DNA from 4 places in the Priestia sp. SIMBA_032 genome. Region 3 is predicted to be linked to each of the others. Evidence: riboswitches for the same ligand, from Rfam matches in the RefSeq annotation. Region 3 holds a riboswitch; each other region holds the start of a gene.
The links. Region 3 has a riboswitch for thiamine pyrophosphate ahead of SB717_RS04670 (acetylornithine deacetylase). Riboswitches for the same ligand answer to the same signal wherever they lie in the genome.

Region 1 (5,405 bases), on a different contig from region 3:
TTTAGACGAAGAGTTAAACATGATTGATTTAAATATTCGAGCATTAACTCATTTAACAAAATTATTTTTGCCAGATATGGTCAAAAGAAATCGCGGAAAAATTTTAAACATTGCATCTGTTGCTGCATTTATGCCGGGACCGCTTATGACGGTATATTACGCAACAAAAGCGTACGTATTATCTTTCACAGAGGCCCTTGAAAATGAATTAAGAGGTACCAATGTAACGGTAAGTGCTCTATGCCCGGGTCCAACTAAAACTGGTTTTAGCGACCGAGCCCAGCTAAGCAACTCCAAGCTTTTTCAAAGCGGTGCAATGGATGTAGAAACAGTAACGAAAGTTGGCTATAAAAAATTTATGAAAGGGCAGACGGTTATCGTACCAGGGGTACAGTTTCGTCTTGCTACGTTCATCCCGCGCTTCGTGCCAAGAAAGTGGCTTACATCCGTTGTCCGAAGAACACAAGAAATTAAATAAAGGAGAATATACATGAGTGAAAAAGCAGTCGAGTTATTTCGTGCCAGCATTCCTATTTTTCAGGCTCTAAGTGATTCAGCAAGACAAGATATTATTTTGCTGCTCGCCGAAAAAGAGCCTTTAACCGTTAATGAAATTGCAAATGAGTCTACGCTATCAAGACCAGCAATTTCTCATCATTTGAAAATTTTACGCGATCAAAAGCTTGTGCAAATTGAGCAAAAAGGAACGCAGAGATATTATTCATTAGCTTTAAGTGAGGCAGTTGAGCTATTAAAAAGCTTGCTTGCTACAGTTGAAGCCGAATGTTTATAGGGAGATGAAAGAGATGAACCACGAGCGATTCTATATCACAGATGAAACGGTCATTGAACATATGGTCTCTACACAAAAGCAGTATTTCTATGCGCAACAAACAAAGAGTATCAACAGCCGTATTCAAGCGCTGAATAAGCTAAGAGACGCAGTCAAACAAAACGAGCAGAGAATTATGGATGCTTTAAAACAAGATTTAAATAAATCTGAAGTAGAGGCCTACACGTCGGAAATTGGGATTTTACTAGAGGAAATTCGATTTACGCTTAAGCATTTAGCAAAATGGATGAAGCCTAAAAAAGTAAAAACTGCTTTAACACACGTGGGCTCTAAAGGAAAAATTGTTCCTGAACCGTATGGAGTCGCGTTAATTATTGCTCCGTGGAACTATCCGTTTCAATTAGCGCTGTCCCCTTTAGTAGGAGCTATTGCCGCTGGGAACACGGCCATTATTAAGCCTTCTGAATTAACGCCTAGCGTATCTCGCGTTATACAAGAATTACTAGCTGAGGCTTTTGATCCAGCATTTGTGACGGTGATTGAAGGAGCTGTAGAAACCACAAGCCTGCTTTTAAAACAGCCGCTTGATTATATTTTTTTTACGGGAAGTGTAAATGTAGGGAAAATTATTATGCAAGAAGCAGGGAAGCAGCTTATTCCCGTCACGCTTGAGCTAGGAGGGAAAAGTCCGTGCATTGTACATGAAGATGCAAACCTAGATCTTGCAGCGAAGCGAATTATGTTTGGTAAAGGAATGAATGCAGGCCAAACGTGTGTTGCTCCTGATTATTTGCTCGTGCATAAAAAGGTAAAAGCGCAGCTGGTAGAGAAACTTCGCGAAGCGATTTATCAATTTTATGGCAGTAATCCGCTCGAAAGCGACCGCTACGGCCGTATTGTCAGTGAGCGCCATTTTACACGGCTAGTTGAGTTTTTAAAAGACGGAAACGCTACAGTTGGAGGCGGGTACAATAAAAGCACGCTTACAATAGAACCTACGGTATTAAGTGAAGTAAGCTGGACATCAGATGTTATGCAAGAAGAAATTTTTGGGCCGATTCTTCCTATGATTGAATACGAAACGCTAGACGAAGTTATTCATAAAGTTCAAGAAAAAGCTAAGCCGCTCGCTCTTTACTTGTTTACAGAAAATGAAGATGTACAAAACGTCATAACGGAGCGTCTTTCATTTGGAGGAGGCTGTATAAATGATACGCTTATGCATATCGCTACGCCATATTTACCCTTTGGCGGAGTAGGAGAAAGCGGTACGGGTCAATATCATGGAAAAGACAGCTTTCAGACATTTTCTCATTTTAAAAGCATGCTGGCTCAAACAACCAAGTTTGATTTTTCATTCCGCTATCCTTCAGAGAAACAAAACTTGAAAATGATTAAAAAATTATTGAAATAAAAAGCCTCCTGATAGGAGGCTTTTTCGTTATTTTGAAAGTGAAAGCTGAGAAAGCGGCCATTTTTCCTGCGTATACGCCATTTCCCAAAATAAATACTCCAGTTCACAGCTTTTGATGAAGTGATCTTTCATACGATTACGTTCTTCTTCAGTCGCTTGTTCGGCAAATTCATCAAGCTTGTTACAAAACCATTGTGTTGTGCTATTCATTTCTTCATTATTATAAAACTGAATCCATTCATAAAAAGGATGAGAAGGAGATGGATTTACTTGTTCTGTAATGCGCTGGCCAATTTCAACGTACGTCCATGGACATGGAAGAAGCACGGCAATGATTTCCGCTAAGCTGCCTGTATGCGCAACGCTTGTCATATGGTTAATGTAGTGGCTGGCCGTTGGTGAAAGAGCCTCAGTGTGGAGGTCTTCGTAGCGTACGCCTGCTACTTCACAAAAATTATTATGGGGGTGTACTTCACTATGTAAAACCGTAGAAATGCCGGCATTAAAGGCTTCCATTTCGGTACGCGTGCGGCATTTTGTTAAAGCAGCGCCGTAAATGCGGACAAATGCTGTTAAGTATTCGTAGTCTTGAGAAACGTAGTGAATAAGCGCTTCTTTTGGCACGTTTCCTTCAGCAATTCCTTTAATAAAAGGGTGGTTAAAAATAGCTTCGTAAATATAGTTTGCTTCTTGTCTTAATTGAGATGAAAATGACATCAAAATCCTCCTTTAATATGAGGAAGTCACAAACAAGCACATAAAGGAAATAAAAAACACTCCGTTTTATAAACGGAGTGGCAAAGGACAGTACAAAACTGAACATTGCCACTTTCCTACGCTGGTATGAGCCAGATCAGGTTCAAAGGGATCAAGAAAACTTGTCTCAGCCGGTGGGCACCCCTAGTGGACTTCCTATTAGTCTATGTTTAACTTACCATATATTCTGAAAAATAGAAAGCGTTACGGAAAATTGTTCTCTAACCGTTTTTATCTCTTAAAGAGGTAGCTTCTTGAAGCTATTTTTAATCATTTTTGTTTAAAAATGCATATTTTTAGGGGAGAAGAGGTATTAATGAAGGGAAGAGCCGTTTTCGTCTCCGGAATATTCCCATATAAATAGAAGAAAGGAGAGAACAAAATGGCAAAATTTCGTTTGTATGCTGTATTAAATGCAGTATGCTTGGCTATTACACTACTTGTGAATTATTTAGCAAATGCCATTCCAATAGGAGGAAAAACAACGGGAGAAGCTTCTGCGCAAGTTCCTACGTTGTTTACACCAGCCGGTTATGCCTTTGCTATCTGGGGCGTTATTTATTTATTATTAACTATTTGGGTTATACGTCAATTTTTTGCAAGAGAAGATCAAAAGGAAATATACGCACGTATCGGCATTTGGTTTTTTCTAAACTGTTTGTTAAATAGTGCGTGGATCTTTATTTTCCAAAACGATTACTATAAGTTATCACTTTTAGTCATACTCTTGATTTTAGGTACATTAATGATTGTGTATTCCGTTATTCAGCATTCTCGGATGACGACATGGTTTATGCGTCTGCCGATTTCTCTTTATCTTGGATGGATTTCTGTTGCAACTATTGTTAATGTGTTTGTCGTATTTCAAGCAAATGGAATACAACGCTTGCTTGGCCTAAACGAGTTAGCATGGACGATTATTATGCTGCTGGTAGGGGCTGCGCTAGGCATTATGTTTACATTAAAAAACCGAGACGCTGTTTATCCGCTTGTTTTTATTTGGGCTTATATTGCTATTGCAGTGAAGCAAAGTGGAAATCAGCTAATTGTCATTACTGTCATCATTTCCGTTGTATTAATAGCAATTGCTATTATTGTGGGGCTGGTTAAACGCTATAGACGTTTTTAAAAAGAAGCTCTAGCTTTTATAAGCTAGAGCTTCTTATGATGCTCTTTTGATTGTAAAAAAGCAGCTGTAAAAGCAATTAAGCTAATTAAAATACCAAAAGGAACAACAATTGGTACGAATGATAAAATAAATGTCATAAGCGTAACCTCCATGTTGCATCGGTGCATAATGAAAAATTCAACTTTTTAAATTGAAGTTCCGCTATTATAGTATGCTAGGCATTATGTTTGGAGCCTATATGTTTAGAAATAAACGAAAAAGGCAAAATACGTTACATATAGGTTATATAGGAGGAGTTAAAATGGAAACATATTTAGTTGCTTACACAGATAAAGATGATATGGAATATAAACAAGTGACATGCGAGAGCTATGAAGATGCAGAGCGTACAGTTCTTCGTTTAGAGAGGGAAGGGCATATGCATATTGAAGAAATATCAAATCAAGAAGCCTATCGTGGAGACGAATCATCGTACAGAGAATGATTTTTGAATAGAAACATCAAACTTAAAATGAAGAAGCAGCTGCTTCTTCATTTTTTCTATTCTATATAGATATCGTTTTATAGAAAAAAGTAAAACGGGAATGATTTTCTTCTGCATTTATGGTACAGTACTAATCAGGTGAGTTTTGAGTTTAGAAGAGGAGAGAGTAACATTATATGAGTAAAGGAAATCAGTGGTCTTCACGCCTCGGTTTTATTTTAGCATCTGCTGGGGCAGCAATTGGTCTAGGAGCGATATGGAAGTTTCCATACGTAACGGGAACCAGTGGCGGTGGAGCATTTTTTGCGTTGTTTATTTTATTTACGATTTTTATTGGATTGCCGCTTCTGTTGGCAGAATTTATCATTGGAAGACATACGGGAAAAGAAGCGATTAGTGCTTATAAGGCAATTGCTCCAAAATCCGCTTGGGTATGGATTGGCAGGCTTGGAGTACTGAGCTGTGTCGTTTTGCTTTCCTTTTACAGCGTCGTTGGCGGCTGGGTGATTTTATATACGATTATGAGCGTAACCGGTATGCTAAGCGGAAAAGAGTACGGTCCGTTGTTCAATGCCGTCATTAGCCAACCTTATGTAGTATTAGGTGCACAGGCGCTGTTTTTATTAATTACAGTGTTTGTTATTTCAAAAGGCGTACAGAAAGGAATAGAGCGTGCTAATAAATACATGATGCCGCTGTTATTTATCTGTTTTATCATTATCGTGGTGCGTTCTTTAACGTTAGATGGGGCAATGGACGGAGTAAAGTTCTTTTTAAAACCCGATTTTTCAGCCATTACAGGGTCATCTGTGCTCTATGCGCTCGGTCA
Region 2 (5,405 bases), on a different contig from region 3:
ATAGTAACCACCTTCCTTAAATCAAATTCATAAAAATAGTTGGGTCTCCAGCTCTTGATGTAAAGCGTCCGTTTTCCATAATATGCTGATCTTCTAGCCATTTTTGAAATAATGGCGTTGGAGTACGGCCAAGTACGTTGCGCACGGTTGCGATATCATGATAACTAAGAGACTGGTAGTTTAGCATGCAGTCATCAGCCATGGGCACTCCTATTACAAAGTTCACCCCAGCTGTTCCTAGAAGCATACTTAAATTATCCATATCGTTTTGATCAGCATCCATGTGGTTGGTGTAACATACGTCTACTCCCATAGGCAAGCCGTGCATTTTGCCCATAAAGTGATCTTCTAGCCCAGCTCGCAGGACTTGTTTGCTGTTATATAAATATTCAGGTCCAATAAATCCAACAACCGTGTTAACTAAGAAAGGCTTGTAGTGGCGAGCTAAGCCGTAGCATCTAGCTTCGAGCGTTACTTGATCAATATTATAGTGAGCTTCTGCTGACAGTTCAGAACCTTGTCCTGTTTCAAAATACCAGCGGTTTGGACCTTTTGCCGTCCCTTTTTCATGAATTAACGCTGTTGCTTCATCGAGCATAGAGGGTGAAATCCCAAATGAATCATTACCGGCTTCTGTTCCTGCTAAACTTTGAAAAATCAAGTCAGCAGATGCTCCTTTTTCGATTGCTCTCATCTGACTCGTTACGTGTGATAACACACAGTTTTGAGTAGGGATGGACCATTCATTGATTATATTTTTTGTTTCATTTAAAAGCGCGTAGATATTATCCGTTGTGTCAATAACGGGGTTAATTCCAATAACCGCATCCCCAATTCCATAGCTTAACGCTTCGTAGAGAGATGCTCTCATTCCTTTTAAGTTATCTGAAGGATGATTAGGCTGGGCTCTTGAAGCCAATACGCCTTTTTGGCCGATAGTCGTTTGACAAGTGGTTTGCACTTCTATTTTTGCTGCTCCTTGAATTAAATCTAAATTGGACATAATTTTAGTAGCTGCCGCAATCATTTCGCTACTTAACCCTTTGCTAAGCGCAAGAAGGTCTTCTCTGGTATGCTCATCAGATAAGATGTATTCTCTTAACTCCCCTACTGTCCAATTTTTTATAATGTCGTAAACCGATGAATCAATTTGACTTTCGATTAACGCTGAGACATTGTCTTCATCTGGACTTAGCAGTGGATAATTTCGAATATCAGCAAGTGTGATACCAGCTAGAACTTGTTTGGCTGCCATTCGTTCTTTCATTGACTCAGCGCTAACTCCCGCTAGCTGATCTCCAGAACGCTCTTCGTTTGCTTTGGCCATGATTTCTTTTAAGCTATAAAATGAAAATGTTTCTCCTAACAATCGGGTAGTTTTAAACATCTTTTCCTCCTTGTATGTTCAGTGGATTATGATGAAAAAGCGAGCGTTTTAACCGAAACAGAGATTGCCTCTCCAGCTACGGGTAACCCTAGATCGATATAATCTCCGTGGGTAAAATCAATTTGATCTAAACAAATAATTTCTAATTCTTTCTTCTGTTTGGCTAGTGCTTGTCCTAAAGCTTTTGCAATATCTTGCTCGCATAAAACAACGAGGCACTTAGCTCCCTTAAAACAAGCAATGAATTCAGCGCTTATTACTTTTGCTAATTCTTGAAGCATCTTATAGCTGCAGTAAGGAAAATGAGATAAAGCAATAGCAGCGGGAGGATCTTCTGCACTGAAAACAGTTGAAGCCTGCATACATGCCGTTCGAGCTCTTTCTTGAAACAGCTGCGGATTCCACTCATCCTCTTGCTGTACGGGTATTTCTATGATCGGAATATTTTTCAGCGGCAGCCGTTTAGACCCAATGTATACGGTTGACCCGCTAACTTCTGTATTTTGCATGCCGGCTCCAATGACAGTAGCGCGCGTTGTTTCAGCGGCTTGAGATACCTGTATGGATTGAAAGTGATACGCTAGCAGCGGACCGATATCTCTGTGTATGGCCACTTCCTTCACTGTTTTTGGCTTATGTTTCTTCATCATTGCTCCTATTCCTCCTGAAACCATGATTGTTTCCGGTTGGATAGAAGATCTTATATGAAGAGAAACGAGCAGCGAAGAGGTTTGAGTCAGTGCTCTTACATAATTCACGGTTTCTTCAGCTAGCAATTGACAGATAGAAGAGAGTTTTTCAAATGTTGCTTTTTCACCTTCATACAGCATCAAAGAATTATTTTTTAAAAATTCAGTTAAATAAGACGAAACGTAGGTAACAAGACCATCTGAATTCAGACGAATTAATCTTCCGCCTACATGCAATGTGAATGTCTCTATCACTTTGCCATTTTGACATAAAGCGATGTTAGCGGTGCCTCCCCCTACATCGACATTGGCAATCACTTGATTTGTTTCAAGAGAGCGTTCGATTGCTCCCGATCCTTTTGCTGCTAACATTCCTTCTAAGTCAGCACCAGCTGTTGCAACAACAAAGTTCCCAGCGTGTTCAGCTAGATAATGAACGATACTCTCTGCATTTTGCTTCCGAGCCGTTTCTCCTGTAATGATCACAGCGCCTGCCTCCACTTGATCTAAGGAGATCCCTGCTTTTTTGTATTCTTTTTCTAGTAATAGCATTAACCTTCGGACATCGATTTCAACCTCGTTTACCATAGGTGTTGTATAGATGGAACTTGCATACGTTACGCGACGATCAATAATTTGACAGCCTGGCAGCGTAAACTGATTTTGTTGATTTGCTATTAACAGCTTGCTTACAATCAGTTTTGTTGTGCTTGTTCCAATATCTAACCCTATGCTCATCATCCATTTCTGTAGCATACGATCAATCCCTTATCTCGTTTGAATATGGTGATTATCATAAAACATTTTTTTGAATATTTCACTAACTATGTTATCAAACCTGACATGCTTTTGTGTAAACAAAGGTGACAAATGACAAAAAAGACTAAACCTTGGTAGATTTAGTCTTTTTTATTATGAGTGTGATTTAGTTACAATCATTCTTGATGCCGATGGAATTAATAGTGAAAGAATGATTAAGCAGGCTATTAATGACCCTACCATTGAAATTCCGTTCATTGAAAAAGAATACCACAGAGCGGACATTCCCTTTGGCGCATATGATCCCCAAAAAATAATACCAGCAATAAAGTGCCAGAAATAACGTGCGAAGCTGCCGATAATAAGGGATAGAACAATTAAAACAAAAGCTTTTGATCTGTTATTGTTAGCTAAATTTGTTTTGATAGATTGTGAAAAAACACCTCCAAAACCTATAAAAGCAAAAGCCACAATATATTCAATAAACGTTTGCAGTGCTGTTAAAATATAAGCCGTCCCTGTTGCTAACTGCAAAAGCCCCCATAATAGACCAGATAGAGCTCCGCCTTTTACTCCCCAGCGAAAGCACATAATAAAAATGGGCACCATGGAGAACGAAATACTCACAGCCGTTGCAATCTTAATGGAAGGCAAAAGATCAAGTAAAAGTGCTAATGCTGCAAAAATAGCTATTTCAATTTTAGCCTGTAAAGGTAATGCCTTATTCACGTTTCTCACTCCTGTTTTTGAATCATTCATATCAAACGGTTTACACAGGAGTAAGCAAATATATGCTACTATTCCCACATTCCTACGCTAGCGTTAACTAACAGGTTCGAAGGGTCTGAACAATTTGTTCACTCTCAGCACGGCGGCTCCCCCTGTGGTACGTTCGGATATTTATGTATTATGAAGACACTATTTATTATACCATATGTCACAAAATAGATTCGAGAGATTTCAAAGATGTTTCTATTTTCTGAATCTATTTTTTATAATGACAATCGTTTTAGTATTTGATATACTTCTTTTATGTCAATTGAATATAAAAAACCCTCATCCTAATCGATGAGGTAGAGGTCGCAGTTTTTAATAGTAAAGTAACGGAAATGCAGAGAACATTGAGGATGTTGCTTGAAAGGAAAAATTGCCGAAGTTTAAATCACTTCTCGGTTGATTTAAGCTGGGGCTGTCTCCGAACAGGAACAGAACTGTCACATCATGCGAATGATGTGAAGAGCTATCTTCACGGAAGGTTGACGCGGTTTTCAGATTTAAAAGCGCGCACATATACTGCGGGCTTTTTTTATGTTATCCCGTCTCTTTCCGTACATTCGAAAGGAGTATTTATCTATGCAAGAGCAGCAAGAATTAAAACGTGGGTTGAAATCTCGCCACTTAACGATGATTTCATTAGGAGGAGCCATCGGAACCGGTTTATTCCTAGCAAGTGGTGGAGCAATTCACACAGCAGGACCTGGGGGAGCGCTTTTAGCTTACGCGATCATTGGCGTCATGGTTTACTTTTTGATGACCAGCCTGGCGGAGCTCGCAGCTTATATGCCTGAAGCCGGTTCGTTTAGTACGTATGCGTCTCGGTTTGTAGATCCATCCTTTGGTTTCGCTCTCGGCTGGAACTATTGGTACAACTGGGCTATTACGATTGCAGCTGAATTATCCGCTGGAGCCCTTATTATGAAATTTTGGTTCCCAAACTCTTCCTCTATTTTATGGAGTGCCCTCTTTTTATTAATTATGTTTGGGCTTAATTACCTTTCTGTAAAAGGATTTGGTGAATCGGAATTTTGGTTTTCGTTAATTAAAGTAATAACGGTTATTATCTTTTTAGTTATTGGTATTATGATGATTTTTGGTATCTTTAACAATGAAGCACCGGGTTTTAAAAACTTCACGCTTGGTGATGGACCTATTCACGGTGGATTCTTTACGGTATTAGGTATTTTTATGGCTGCTGGTTTTTCATTCCAAGGAACAGAGTTGCTTGGAGTCGCAGCTGGAGAAAGTGAAGATCCGGAAAAAACGGTTCCTCGCGCAGTTAAACAAGTCTTCTGGCGCATCTTGTTATTTTATATTTTAGCTATTTTTGTTATCGGGATGCTTATTCCATACACAGCGGATTCCTTAGCAAGTGATGATGTGCGAGTAAGTCCGTTTACTTTAATATTCGAACGAGCGGGTCTAGCGTTTGCTGCATCAGCTATCAATGCCGTTATTTTAACAGCTGTTTTATCTGCTGGTAACTCAGGTATGTATGCTTCTACACGTATGTTGTGGAACTTAGCGAAAGATGGAAAAGCACCGAGGTTCTTAGCAAAAGTGAATAAACGAGGCGTTCCGGTTAATGCTTTAATCGCAACGGCACTTGTCGGTACACTTGCATTTGGTGCTTCATTTTTTGGAGATGGTGCGGTATACACATGGTTACTTAACGCTTCTGGTATGTCTGGTTTTATTGCTTGGTTAGGAATTGCGATCAGCCACTATCGTTTTAGAAGAGCATTTGTTGCTCAAGGTCATGATTTGAGTGAACTTCCATATCATGCAAAACT
Region 3 (5,405 bases):
TCTTTAGGACGCTTAATACCGCTATCTTTCAATGCCACAACTCGGTTTAACGGAGATCTTACAATCGCTCCTACCGACTTTACCGGCACATCTTCATTTGCTCGTGCCATTGCTACATCAGGCTGATAGTAAAGGCCGAGCGTGACTTTCCCTGCAGCTGCTAAATTAAGTGAGTCTGTTGGATTAGCGGGAAACTGTACTTTTACATTCAGCCCTTCTTTTTTGAAATATCCTTTTTCTTGTGCAGCGTAAATGAAGCTGTGCACTGCATTTGGATACCAATCAAGCATAATTGTAACGTCTTTTAATTTTTTACTGTCACCAGCTTTATTTTCCTTGTTCTGACCGCAAGCAGCGAGCATCAAAACAAGCAGCAGGCTTAAGCCAATTACAAACCATTTTTTCATTCTGTTTTCCTCCACTTTAATGAACGTTTTTCGAAACCTACTACAATAATAAAGAATAAAATACCAAGCGCGGATAAAATCACAATTGGTGCAAACACACCAGCTGCATCAAACTGTGTCATCATACGACGACTGAAATATCCTAAGCCTGCTTGCGCACCTAACCATTCCCCAATGGCAGCACCTATTATGCTAAAGGTAACCGCTACTTTGAGCCCTGAATAAAAATGAGGCAGTGCAGAAGGAATGTTCAGCTTAAAAAATATATCTTTTTTTGTTGCTCCCATCGTTAACATGAGTTCTTTTAACTCTTTGTTTGTGGAACGAAGCCCGTCAAACGTGCTAACGGTAATGGGAAAAAACGTAATTAATACGGTCACAATCACTTTGCTCCAAATGGAGTAGCCAAACCACAGCACAAATACAGGAGCAATGGCAATGGTCGGAATCATTTGTGAAGCAATAATAAGCGGATAAAAAGCACGCTCAATAAGCGGGCTCCAATTCATCCACACAGCCAGCAGAACCCCTAGCACAACGGATATTACAAGCCCAATTACGACAATAGATAACGTAGCTGGTAAATGCTTAAACAATAAATCCATTCGCAGTTCCCAAAGCTTCGTTAAAATACCGCTGGGCGTTGGTAAAATAAACGGATAGTTTACAATGCGTGCTCCAATTTCCCAAGCAGCCAGCAAAATGACTACTAAAATCACTGAAGCCCCGTACTTTTTCATGTGTTCACCTTCGATCTTAGCTGTTCAATTAAATAATCTTTCAAGTCAAGCACTCGCTGTTGATTCAAATCTTTTTGCGTTCGAGGTCTGCTAAGCGGCACTTGAATCTCTTCAAGGTGACTTACCGGCTTGTCTGAGAAGATAAAAATACGATCTGATAAAAAAAGCGCTTCGTTGACGTCATGAGTGATAAATAAGATGCTATGTTTACGCTTTTGCCATTGTTCAAGCAGCCATTCCTGCATCGACAAACGCGTAATGGCATCAAGTGCACTAAAAGGCTCATCTAAAAGCAGCACGTTAGAACCGCTTAATACCGTCCGGAGAAAAGAAACGCGCTGCTTCATCCCTCCCGATAAATCACTTGGAAAACGGTTTTCATACCCTTTTAGGCCAAACTCTTCAAGCAGCTGAGACACTTGCCTATGAGCACTTGCTTTTGACACATTGTGAAGCTCGAGAGGCAGTGCTGCATTGTCGAGAATCGTGCGCCACGGAAGAAGTAAATCTTGCTGCGGCATGTAGCCTACTTTTCCTAGTCGCTTTTCATAAGACTGTCCGTTAATCACGATATCGCCTTCACTCTGCTGTTCAAGACCTGTAATGAGACGAAACAACGTACTTTTTCCAGATCCGCTCGCTCCAACGATACTGACAAACTCGCCGTCTTTCACGTCTAAGTTTAATGATTTTAAAATCGCTTGATCGCCGTTTTTGTACGTAAAACTGACGTTTTGAAAAGATAGCACAGACTTATTCATGAACTGGCCACATCGCTTCTTTATAAGCCATATCCCAGAACATATACTCAAAACGGGTCGTATTTAAGAAAATTTCTTCGAGCTTTTCTAACTCAGCTTCTGATTTATCTTCAGTAAGTGAGTCAAATAAGTTGATACACCACGTCGCCAGTTCTCCAAATTCTTCTGAGCTGTACATTTCAATCCACTCTCGATAAAACTCATTTTCAGCCCCAGGCTTTTCACTGAGTTCTTTTCCTATTTCCCAGTAGCTCCACATACAAGGCAAAAGAGCCGCCACTAATTCAGCTAATGTTCCGCTTTGACCAACGTGCAGCATATAGTGTGTGTATGCAAGCGTTGTAGGAGATGGCTGCGCTTTTTCTAATTCTTTTTCGCTGATTTCAAATTTCTTGGCATACTCACGGTGTAAACTCATTTCTTCATTTAACGTAGAATCTAAAAGCGCAGCAAATTTCCCCATCGTTTGAAGATCGGTAGCTTTCATAGCTCCAATTGCAAATAATTTGGCATAATCAATTAGATAAAGGTAATCTTGAATCATATAAAAGCGAAACTTCTCCTTTTCAAGCGTTCCGTCTCCCATTCCCTGTACGAAGGGATGATTATGATTTTGACGCCAAATAGGCTGCAGCTTTTCGTATAATCGTTCACTAAATTTCATGATGATCACTCCTTATGCGTATGCAGCCACGTATAAATGAACTGCACCATCACTTTTGTATATTGAATAAGCTGATTCATATCTAATTGTTCGTTCACAGCATGTGCATTTGCTAAATTTCCCGGGCCGTAAATAGCTGCCGGAATTCCCGCATCAGCTAGCCATCCCCCGTCTGTTACGCTAGTTGACACATCAATTGGAGGCTTTTTCCCTTCCATTTGTTCATGAGTATGTGCAAGCAGCTGTACTCCTGCATGATTTTCATCAATTTCTAATGACGGGAAGATTTCTCCTCTGTCTTCAATCATCGATGTGCCTCCCCATTCAAAGGTTGGCAGGTTATCTTTTAACCATGGATCTGCTTTTGCAATAGCTATAATATATTCTTCCACTTCTTTTGATACTTGGTCGTACGACTCATTTGGATAATAGTGAACGGTGATCCACAGCCTGCATTCATCTGCAACAAACGCAGCATGTCTTCCACCTTCGATTACTGCTGGATTAATCGTATTTGTACCTGGCAAAAATCCTGGATAGCTCTTTGTAACAGCCCAGTGACGCTCCAATTCTTGCAGCCCTCCGATCACTTTTGCCATCTTTTCAATAGCGCTTGCGGCTAAGAGTCCTCCTCCAGCATGAATCATACTTCGGCGTGTACCGTCATGATAGGTTTTACTGCTTTTTATCGTAATCCATCCCGTGATCACTCCGCCTTGACCTTGAATATGTAAATCACTTGTATCCGCTACGAGCGCAAAATCAGCTGTATACCCTTTCTGACAGCATTGCAGCGTACCTGCCTCTCCTACTTCTTCTCCTACAACGGATTCAAAAATCAAGTCTCCCGGCAGCTCAATTCCTGCTTCTGTTAGAAGCTGAACTGCAAATAATGCCCCTGCCAAGCCGCCTTTCATATCAGCAACTCCGCGTCCGATGATTTTATTGTCTTTCACGACAGCTTCAAACGGGTCTGTCTCCCACTCTTCATTTTCTTGTACCTCAGCTACATCCATATGCCCGTTAATAATCAAGCTTTGATAGTCAGCTGATTTTTGTCCTTTTAATGTGCCCACTACAATAGGATCGTTGGAATATAAGTCCCACATATCGATGGAAAAACCGCAGTTTTTAAGAAAATCCGCTACGTACAGCTGCGCTTCATGAGAATTTCGTGCAGGAGGCGCTGGCGTTTTATATGAAACAAGTTTTTTTAATAACTGGATTAGCTCCCCTTTGCGCTCCTCTACCTGTTTGACAAGCAAATCAATTGTTTCTTCCATGTATGACACCTTCCTTTACGCATAAAAAAACACTTCTTTCGCAGGAAAGAAGTGTTTTTGTTTATATACAAAAAATTATTATAACGAGTTCGTAAGGAAATACCATACAAAACATCCATTACAATACCTCTTTCCTACGCTAGTATTACCTAGTTCAGGTTATAAGGGTTAAGACTTCTCGTCTCTCTCAGCTTCGAAAGCACCCCTAGTGGTGTTGTATCTCTATAAGATTATCTATTATTATATGTTTACCTGTAATAGTTTTATCATAGTAAAGCGTTTTATTCAATAGAAAGGTTCATGATTCAGCAATGAAAATAGTTTCCTTTTTAGTAAAATAAAGAGCACACACCTTTTTCAAGCAGTGTGTGCTCTTTACTTTCATAAACTTACTAGTTAGCTATCGGCTTTTTTAAAAATACACCGTTTTTCCATTTAGACAGTAATAAGCTCAAGTTTTTGTCCCGGTCTCACTAATGAAAGCAGCTCATGATCTTCCTCTATCACATACCCAATCACGTTGACATTAGCATTTGCAGGCAAATTGGTTTTAGCTATTTGAACCTCTCCTCTGTAACGCCCGTAGCCATCATTGTCCATTGTAATTGCTCCGATTCTGCGTTCTACTGTATGAAATGGCGGCACTGGCTTTACAGATCGAGTATCAACCAAACGCAGAACGTCTCTTGATACATCCGGACGCACGCTGTACGTTCCATCTATATGAGGTGAACGAATGCGTAGCGGAATAATGCGATTTTCTTGATATTGAACTAAACGCTTTAATAAACTTGATGCGGCGTATGGATCTCCAATATAAACCTCTGTTACTCCGCATTCGTATAAATCTACTGCAGAGGTAAAAGGACATTTATTACGGTCTTTTTCTCTAGTAGGAAGACCTTGATAAATAGGGCCTCTTTTTTTGCCTTCTCCCGGAATATAAGCGCAGACTGGAATACGAAGTTCATTAAATAAATCTGTCTGCTGTTGAAAAAATGTTTCTTCAAGCCCTGTTTCAGGCCGCGGATAAAAATTATGCCATGCAAGCAGCTGATGATGATGAAGACCAGCATATAAGAGTGCTTCAACTTCTTGTTTGGATATCGTACTTGCATTAACAGCAATATAAAATTCATTCGCAAGCGAAAGAGTTTCTTCTGCGCTAAAGCCATCGTCTAGTCTAATACCAGATACGCCAAGTGAAGATAGAGTCATAAGGCTTTCAATACCTAAATGAACCGGCGTATGCTTGGATACGTCTGCATACACGCTTATTCGACAATCTCTAGCCACATGAAGCAATTCTTTTGCCCGTTCAGCCAAATTTCCTTTTTCTTCTGGAATGTGAAGCGAAGTAAATGCACGTGTGACGCCGCACTCGCTTGCTTCTATTAATCTTTTTTTGGCATCACTATCATTTAAATAAAACGAAATGCCAATCATTCAAACTCCCCCGCCATTTCATCGTTAAATCCAAAGAAATAGGTACAAACAAAGCCTGCTGCGTAAGCAATAACTAATCCCAGTAAATAAAGAAGAATTTGATG
Region 4 (5,405 bases), on a different contig from region 3:
TACAGGACCTTCCATAACATTTTCAAGCGCACTTTTATGAGGAAACAAGTTATAGTTTTGAAAGACCATCCCTGTTAGGCTTCGAAATGAAGTGATGTCTTTTTTACGAACAGGTTTGGTGAAATTCATGCTTTTTTTATCAAGTTCAATTGTACCGTCTGTTGGGATTTCTAAAAGATTTAAGCAACGTAAAAAAGTAGTTTTACCCGATCCAGAAGGACCAATTAATACAATTACCTTGCCCTGTTCAACTTCTAAATCAATCCCTTTTAATACTTGCAAATCACCGAATGATTTATGCAAATTTTTGATATTAATCATATGAAAAACTCCTTTAGCTACTCGAAACGGTTATTTAGATACGTAACGATCTAGTCTTATTTCAATGCGTCCTTGGATAATGGATAAGATTGTGCACATAATCCAGTACAAGAGCGCTGCTTCACTATAAAGAAGTAAAAACTCATAGTTAGTGGAAGCAATTTCTTGAGCTTTACGGAACATCTCAGAAACCAGAATAAGCGATGCAAGTGACGTATCTTTAATAAGGCTAATAAAAGAGTTAGATAATGGCGGAATCGATACACGTGCTGCTTGCGGTAAAATAATTCGTCTTAACGCTTGGGAATAGGTCATACCAAGTGAGTAGCCAGCTTCCCACTGTCCTTTAGGAATAGATTGAATCGCTGCTCGGATAATTTCAGATGCATACGCACCTACACTTAATGAAAATCCAATAATAGCAGAGATAAATGGGTCAATTGTTATATCTAAATTGGGTAAGCCGTAGAAAATAATAAATAATTGCACAAGCAGCGGTGTACCTCGAATAATCGATACATAGATGCGCGCAATTATATTTAAAACTTTTATAGATGATAAACGAGCCAAGGCTGTTAAGACAGCTAAAATGATACCGAGTACAAACGTGATTAATGTTAGTGGAATAGAATATTGAATAGCTCCCTTTAGCATTGGTAAGAGAGATGATTGAGCGATTGAACTCAATTGATTCAATCGCTCTCCATCAGGAAAAATATTATTTAGGAGAAACATCTTCGCCAAACCATTTCTTAGAAATTTTTGCGTATGTTCCGTCTTTTTTCATATCTTTCAATGCTTTGTTTACTTTATCCACTAACTTACCGCTGTCTTTTCTAAACATAAAGCCGCTTGCAGCACCATCGGATTTTTCATCCGCGATTTTGATAGGTGCGTTAGGGTGCTTTTTCTTATAGTCAAGGAACGATAATTTATCGTTGATTGTAGCATCAACACGGTTTGCGCTTATTAGTTCTACTGCTTGAGCAAAACCTTCGGCACTCGTAATGTTTGCACCGTAAGATTGAGCCATGTCTTTGTAGTTACTTGTTAATGACTGCGCTGATTTTTTTCCTTTTAAATCTTTAAATGATTTGATATCTTTTTCGTCTTTACGAACAATTAACACGGCGCCTGACTGGATGTATGGGTCAGAGAAATCGTATTTCTTTTGACGATCTTCACGAATACCCACTTCATTAGCAATCATGTCAAATCGTTTAGCATCTAATCCAGCAAACATGCCATCCCACTGTGTTTCTTTGAACTCAGCTTTTACGCCAAGACGTTTAGCTACTTCTTGAGCCAATTCTACATCAAACCCAGTTAGCTTTTGTTTGTCATCATGAAAAGTGAACGGAGGGTATGTACCTTCAGTTCCAATTGTTAATACGCCATCTTTTTTCACTTTATTATATAAATCCTCTTGTGAAGATTTATTGTCTCCATTGTTTGCTTCATTTTTTGAGCTAGAACCGCATGCGGCAAGCACAACTGTGAAAGCTAATAGTAGCGACAAAAGTGCAACAAATTTCTTCATTTTCTAAACCCCCTAGTATTCTGATAGGAAATGATACTCTGTGATACTAAACAAGAACACAGCAAAAGTCAACAAAAAAAACTTATACGATTAATGTGACTTAAAATAAGGGAAATATACCTTCTATACACGGTTTGTCATAAGGATACAGAAAGATTTTAAAATTTGGATTAAGTGGATTTTTAAGGGATATTTGAGGAGTAAAAAGGAAGTTTCATGCGACGATTTTCTCTTTCATTTTTTCATGACTTTTGGTGCAATAAACATATAGTTAAATGTTAAGGTAGAAATAAATTCCTTATGGTACACTTAAAGAAGAATTTATGAAACGGAGCGATATGATGAAAGCCATAAACTTAATCTCAATTGCCTTTGGTGCTATCGCTGGTACATATGCACGTTATTTGCTTAATCTTTCCTTATTATATACGGGCTGTCCAATAGGAACGGTAATTGAAAACCTATTAGGAAGCTTCATACTAGGCCTATTAACAGGATTTTTTGCATGGAAAAAGCCAAAAGAATGGATAAAGCTTGGACTAGGAGTGGGCGTGTGCGGCGGTTTTACAACGTATTCAACGTTTGCAGGAGACGTCATTTCTCTCACTCAGCACCATTTATTTGGAGGAGCCATTTATGCCATTGTCTCTTTAGTAGGTGGAATACTTCTTGCTTTAGCAGGCTATCTATGCGGTGAAGCGGCAGGGAAAAATTTAGTGAAAGTACATGAGGTGAAGTAAATGAGCATAGTGAGCTTGGCGCTTGGCGGGGCGGCTGGAGGAATATGCCGTTATCTTTTGGGTTTAAAAGTTACAAAAATAGTTTCAAACCCTCCTTTTCCAGTATCAATGCTGTTTGTAAACTTGCTCGGTGCGTTTGGGCTTGGTCTTTTTTACGGTAGTTATTATGGAAAGATTCCGAGTCATGCTTATGATGATTCAATATTTTTAATGATTGGCATTGGGTTTTTTGGTGCCTTTACCACTTTTTCAACGTTTAGTGTGGAAACCGTGCAGTTAATTCGAGAAAAATCTTATAGAAAAATGTTGGCGTACGTGGGGATTTCAGCATTTGGAACAGTTGGTTTATTTACAGTCGGTTTACTGGCAGGAACGTTTTTATTTAAGTAAAGAGAACGTTTCTAGTAGGGAAAAACAAAAAGACGGAGAAGTAGAGAATGGATAGAAAAGCAGAAGTTTGGAAATACATTTTGTTGATTGTAGCTGTTGCAGGTCAGATCATCGGTTTTTTATTTTTATTTATAAATGTTGTGGCGGCATTTATTTTTTACGGTTTTTATATTCTAACTTTTATTATGTTACTCCTGCTGTTTATATGGGATCGGAAAAAGGAAAAAGACAAAGAAGAATTTGACGACTATACCGATTACTAACCATGTAAAAAGCATAATAATGCGGTGCGCCGGGTCTCTTAGAAAGATACATCTATAAAAGGAAGAGAGCCGTAAGCGTATAAAGAGATATTGTATTTACATCTAGTTGTGTTATAATTTTAAGTGCGAAAACAAAATTAATAAATAGCAATCACTAGGGGCGCTTTCTGAAGCTGAGACGAATGTATTTCGGACCCTTTGAACCTGATCTGGTTTGGACCAGCGTAGGGAAGTGGCGATCATGTTTACATAACGATGCATGCTAACCACTCTACGTTGTAGAGTGGTTTTTTGTATGCAATAAAGCCCTCTGCACAAGATGAAGTGATTGAAATTTCTCTTTATCTCTGAATGGAAAGGTTTCGATCATGTGGATATTCCTAAATTTCATGTCATTACAACAGATAAGCAGTCAATCGAAGAGCTTCAAAAAATTTTAACGGCTATCGCGCCTTTTGCGGGTGCCATTCATATTAGAGAAAAAGAGAAAACGGCAAAGCAGATTCAATGTTTACTAGAAAGCCTGCCATTTTGTCGCTCTAAAATTATTGTGAATGACCGAGTTGATGTAGCGCATGCTTTAAAAGCAAAAGGCGTACAGCTTGCCTATCATAGTTTAGACGTTTCGTTTGTTATAGACGCATTTCCTTCTCTTATTGTCGGAAAGTCAGTTCACTCTGTGGAAGAGGCTTTAGAAGCTGAAAAAGATGGTGCTCACTACATTCTATACGGACATATTTATTCAACACATTCAAAAAAAGGATTAAAAAGTCGAGGGGTAGCAGCACTAAAAGAAGTAGTAGACGCTGTGCAGATACCGGTTATTGCCATTGGAGGAATTACACCTGTAAATGCCAAAGAGGTACTTCAAACAGGAGCACACGGTATAGCTGTGATGTCTGGTGTTATGCTTGCGCAAGATCCCCTCAAAGCGATTAAACAATATTCTCATATATGGACATCTGGAGGTGGAGAAAATGAAGCAGCATTATGATGTACTGTTAATCGGAGGAGGTATAATCAGCTCTTCTATCGCTTATCATTTGTCAAAACAAGGAGCGTCAGTAGCTATTCTTGAGCGTAATCAAATTGGTTGTGAAGCTTCAAGTGCAGCCGCTGGTATTCTAGGTGCTCAAGCTGAAATTGATGAAGAAGGTCCTCTTTTAGACCTTGCTATTAAGAGCAGAAGCATGTTTCCTGAGCTGGTGAAGGAACTAAAAGAAAAAACGGCCATCGACGTAGAGCTCATTCAAAAAGGCTTATTAAAAGTCGCTGTAACAGAAGAAGATGCACACGTATTAAAGAAAAAAGCCGCTCAGCACCACCGGTGGGATGAACATGTAAGATGGATCGATGTAAAAGAAGCGCGTTTGTTAGAACCCGGGCTCTCTCCAGACATATACGGAGCCATTACAATACCGGGAGACGGCCAGCTAGCTCCGGCTAAGTTAACGCAAGCTCTTGCTCATGGAGCCTTGTATCACGGAGCAGATGTATTCGAATACTGTGACGTTCATTCTCTTATTATGGAAAGTGAAACAGTAAAAGGTGTACAGACGTCCAAAGGCTCTTTTTATGGAGGAAAAGTAGTTATTGCAGCAGGCTCATGGGCTAAACGCTTTATTTCTTCTGAACATTTGGGTCACGTGTTTCCCGTAAAAGGGGAGTGTATTGCTCTTCAAAGTCATAAGCCGCTGCTTTCTAAAACGATTTTTTTAGATGAAGGTTTTTACTTAGTGCCTAAGACTGGCGGAAGGATCGTAATTGGGGCAACTAAGCTACAGCACGATTTTACTAAGACCGTTTCTGCACAAGGTATTCAATTTTTGCTAAATAAAGCTTCTGCGCTTCTGCCGGCTATTAAAGAAGCCACATTTGAAAAAGCATGGGCTGGTCTTCGTCCACAAACAAATGATGGCTGGCCTTATTTAGGAGAGCATCCTGAAATAGCCAATCTACACATGGCGTTTGGCCACTACCGAAACGGTATTTTATTAAGTGCTGCAACTGGAAAAGTTATGGCTGATGCTTTGTTAGGGGAAAAGCCGAATCATTCATTTTTTACATCATTTCAGCTAACGAGAGCAATGGAGGGAGTTCATTGAATCTAATTATTAATGGTAAGACCGTCACTGTCGGAGATGAAATTGA

Region 1: it holds a riboswitch for thiamine pyrophosphate, as region 3 does, so the genes downstream of both, tenA (thiaminase II) here and SB717_RS04670 (acetylornithine deacetylase) in region 3, are expected to answer to the same signal.
Region 2: it holds a riboswitch for thiamine pyrophosphate, as region 3 does, so the genes downstream of both, thiT (energy-coupled thiamine transporter ThiT) here and SB717_RS04670 (acetylornithine deacetylase) in region 3, are expected to answer to the same signal.
Region 4: it holds a riboswitch for thiamine pyrophosphate, as region 3 does, so the genes downstream of both, SB717_RS22685 (thiamine phosphate synthase) here and SB717_RS04670 (acetylornithine deacetylase) in region 3, are expected to answer to the same signal.

What each region holds. Positions count from the first base shown of each region.
Region 1 is NZ_JAWRXD010000003.1:483,735-489,139, reverse strand. Features, by position in the region: gene SB717_RS12660 (SDR family NAD(P)-dependent oxidoreductase) at 1-478, shown strand, start outside; gene SB717_RS12655 (ArsR/SmtB family transcription factor) at 491-793, shown strand; gene SB717_RS12650 (aldehyde dehydrogenase) at 807-2,207, shown strand; gene tenA (thiaminase II) at 2,235-2,924, opposite strand; TPP riboswitch at 3,021-3,119, opposite strand; gene SB717_RS12640 (tryptophan-rich sensory protein) at 3,346-4,092, shown strand; gene SB717_RS12635 (hypothetical protein) at 4,394-4,576, shown strand; gene SB717_RS12630 (sodium-dependent transporter) at 4,753-5,405, shown strand, end outside.
Region 2 is NZ_JAWRXD010000003.1:81,377-86,781, reverse strand. Features, by position in the region: gene eutC (ethanolamine ammonia-lyase subunit EutC) at 1-2, opposite strand, end outside; gene SB717_RS10590 (ethanolamine ammonia-lyase subunit EutB) at 17-1,387, opposite strand; gene SB717_RS10585 (ethanolamine ammonia-lyase reactivating factor EutA) at 1,414-2,832, opposite strand; gene thiT (energy-coupled thiamine transporter ThiT) at 2,989-3,594, opposite strand; TPP riboswitch at 3,627-3,727, opposite strand; lysine riboswitch at 3,902-4,086, shown strand; gene SB717_RS10575 (amino acid permease) at 4,189-5,405, shown strand, end outside.
Region 3 is NZ_JAWRXD010000001.1:932,816-938,220, forward strand. Features, by position in the region: gene SB717_RS04650 (ABC transporter substrate-binding protein) at 1-407, opposite strand, end outside; gene SB717_RS04655 (ABC transporter permease) at 404-1,147, opposite strand; gene SB717_RS04660 (ABC transporter ATP-binding protein) at 1,144-1,908, opposite strand; gene tenA (thiaminase II) at 1,901-2,572, opposite strand; gene SB717_RS04670 (acetylornithine deacetylase) at 2,578-3,855, opposite strand; TPP riboswitch at 3,970-4,072, opposite strand; gene SB717_RS04675 (MupG family TIM beta-alpha barrel fold protein) at 4,291-5,301, opposite strand; gene SB717_RS04680 (PTS transporter subunit EIIC) at 5,298-5,405, opposite strand, start outside.
Region 4 is NZ_JAWRXD010000009.1:61,746-67,150, reverse strand. Features, by position in the region: gene SB717_RS22715 (amino acid ABC transporter ATP-binding protein) at 1-321, opposite strand, end outside; gene SB717_RS22710 (amino acid ABC transporter permease) at 352-1,056, opposite strand; gene SB717_RS22705 (amino acid ABC transporter substrate-binding protein) at 1,040-1,861, opposite strand; gene SB717_RS22700 (fluoride efflux transporter FluC) at 2,185-2,601, shown strand; gene crcB (fluoride efflux transporter CrcB) at 2,602-2,991, shown strand; gene SB717_RS22690 (hypothetical protein) at 3,039-3,254, shown strand; TPP riboswitch at 3,401-3,502, shown strand; gene SB717_RS22685 (thiamine phosphate synthase) at 3,625-4,248, shown strand; gene thiO (glycine oxidase ThiO) at 4,232-5,359, shown strand; gene thiS (sulfur carrier protein ThiS) at 5,356-5,405, shown strand, end outside.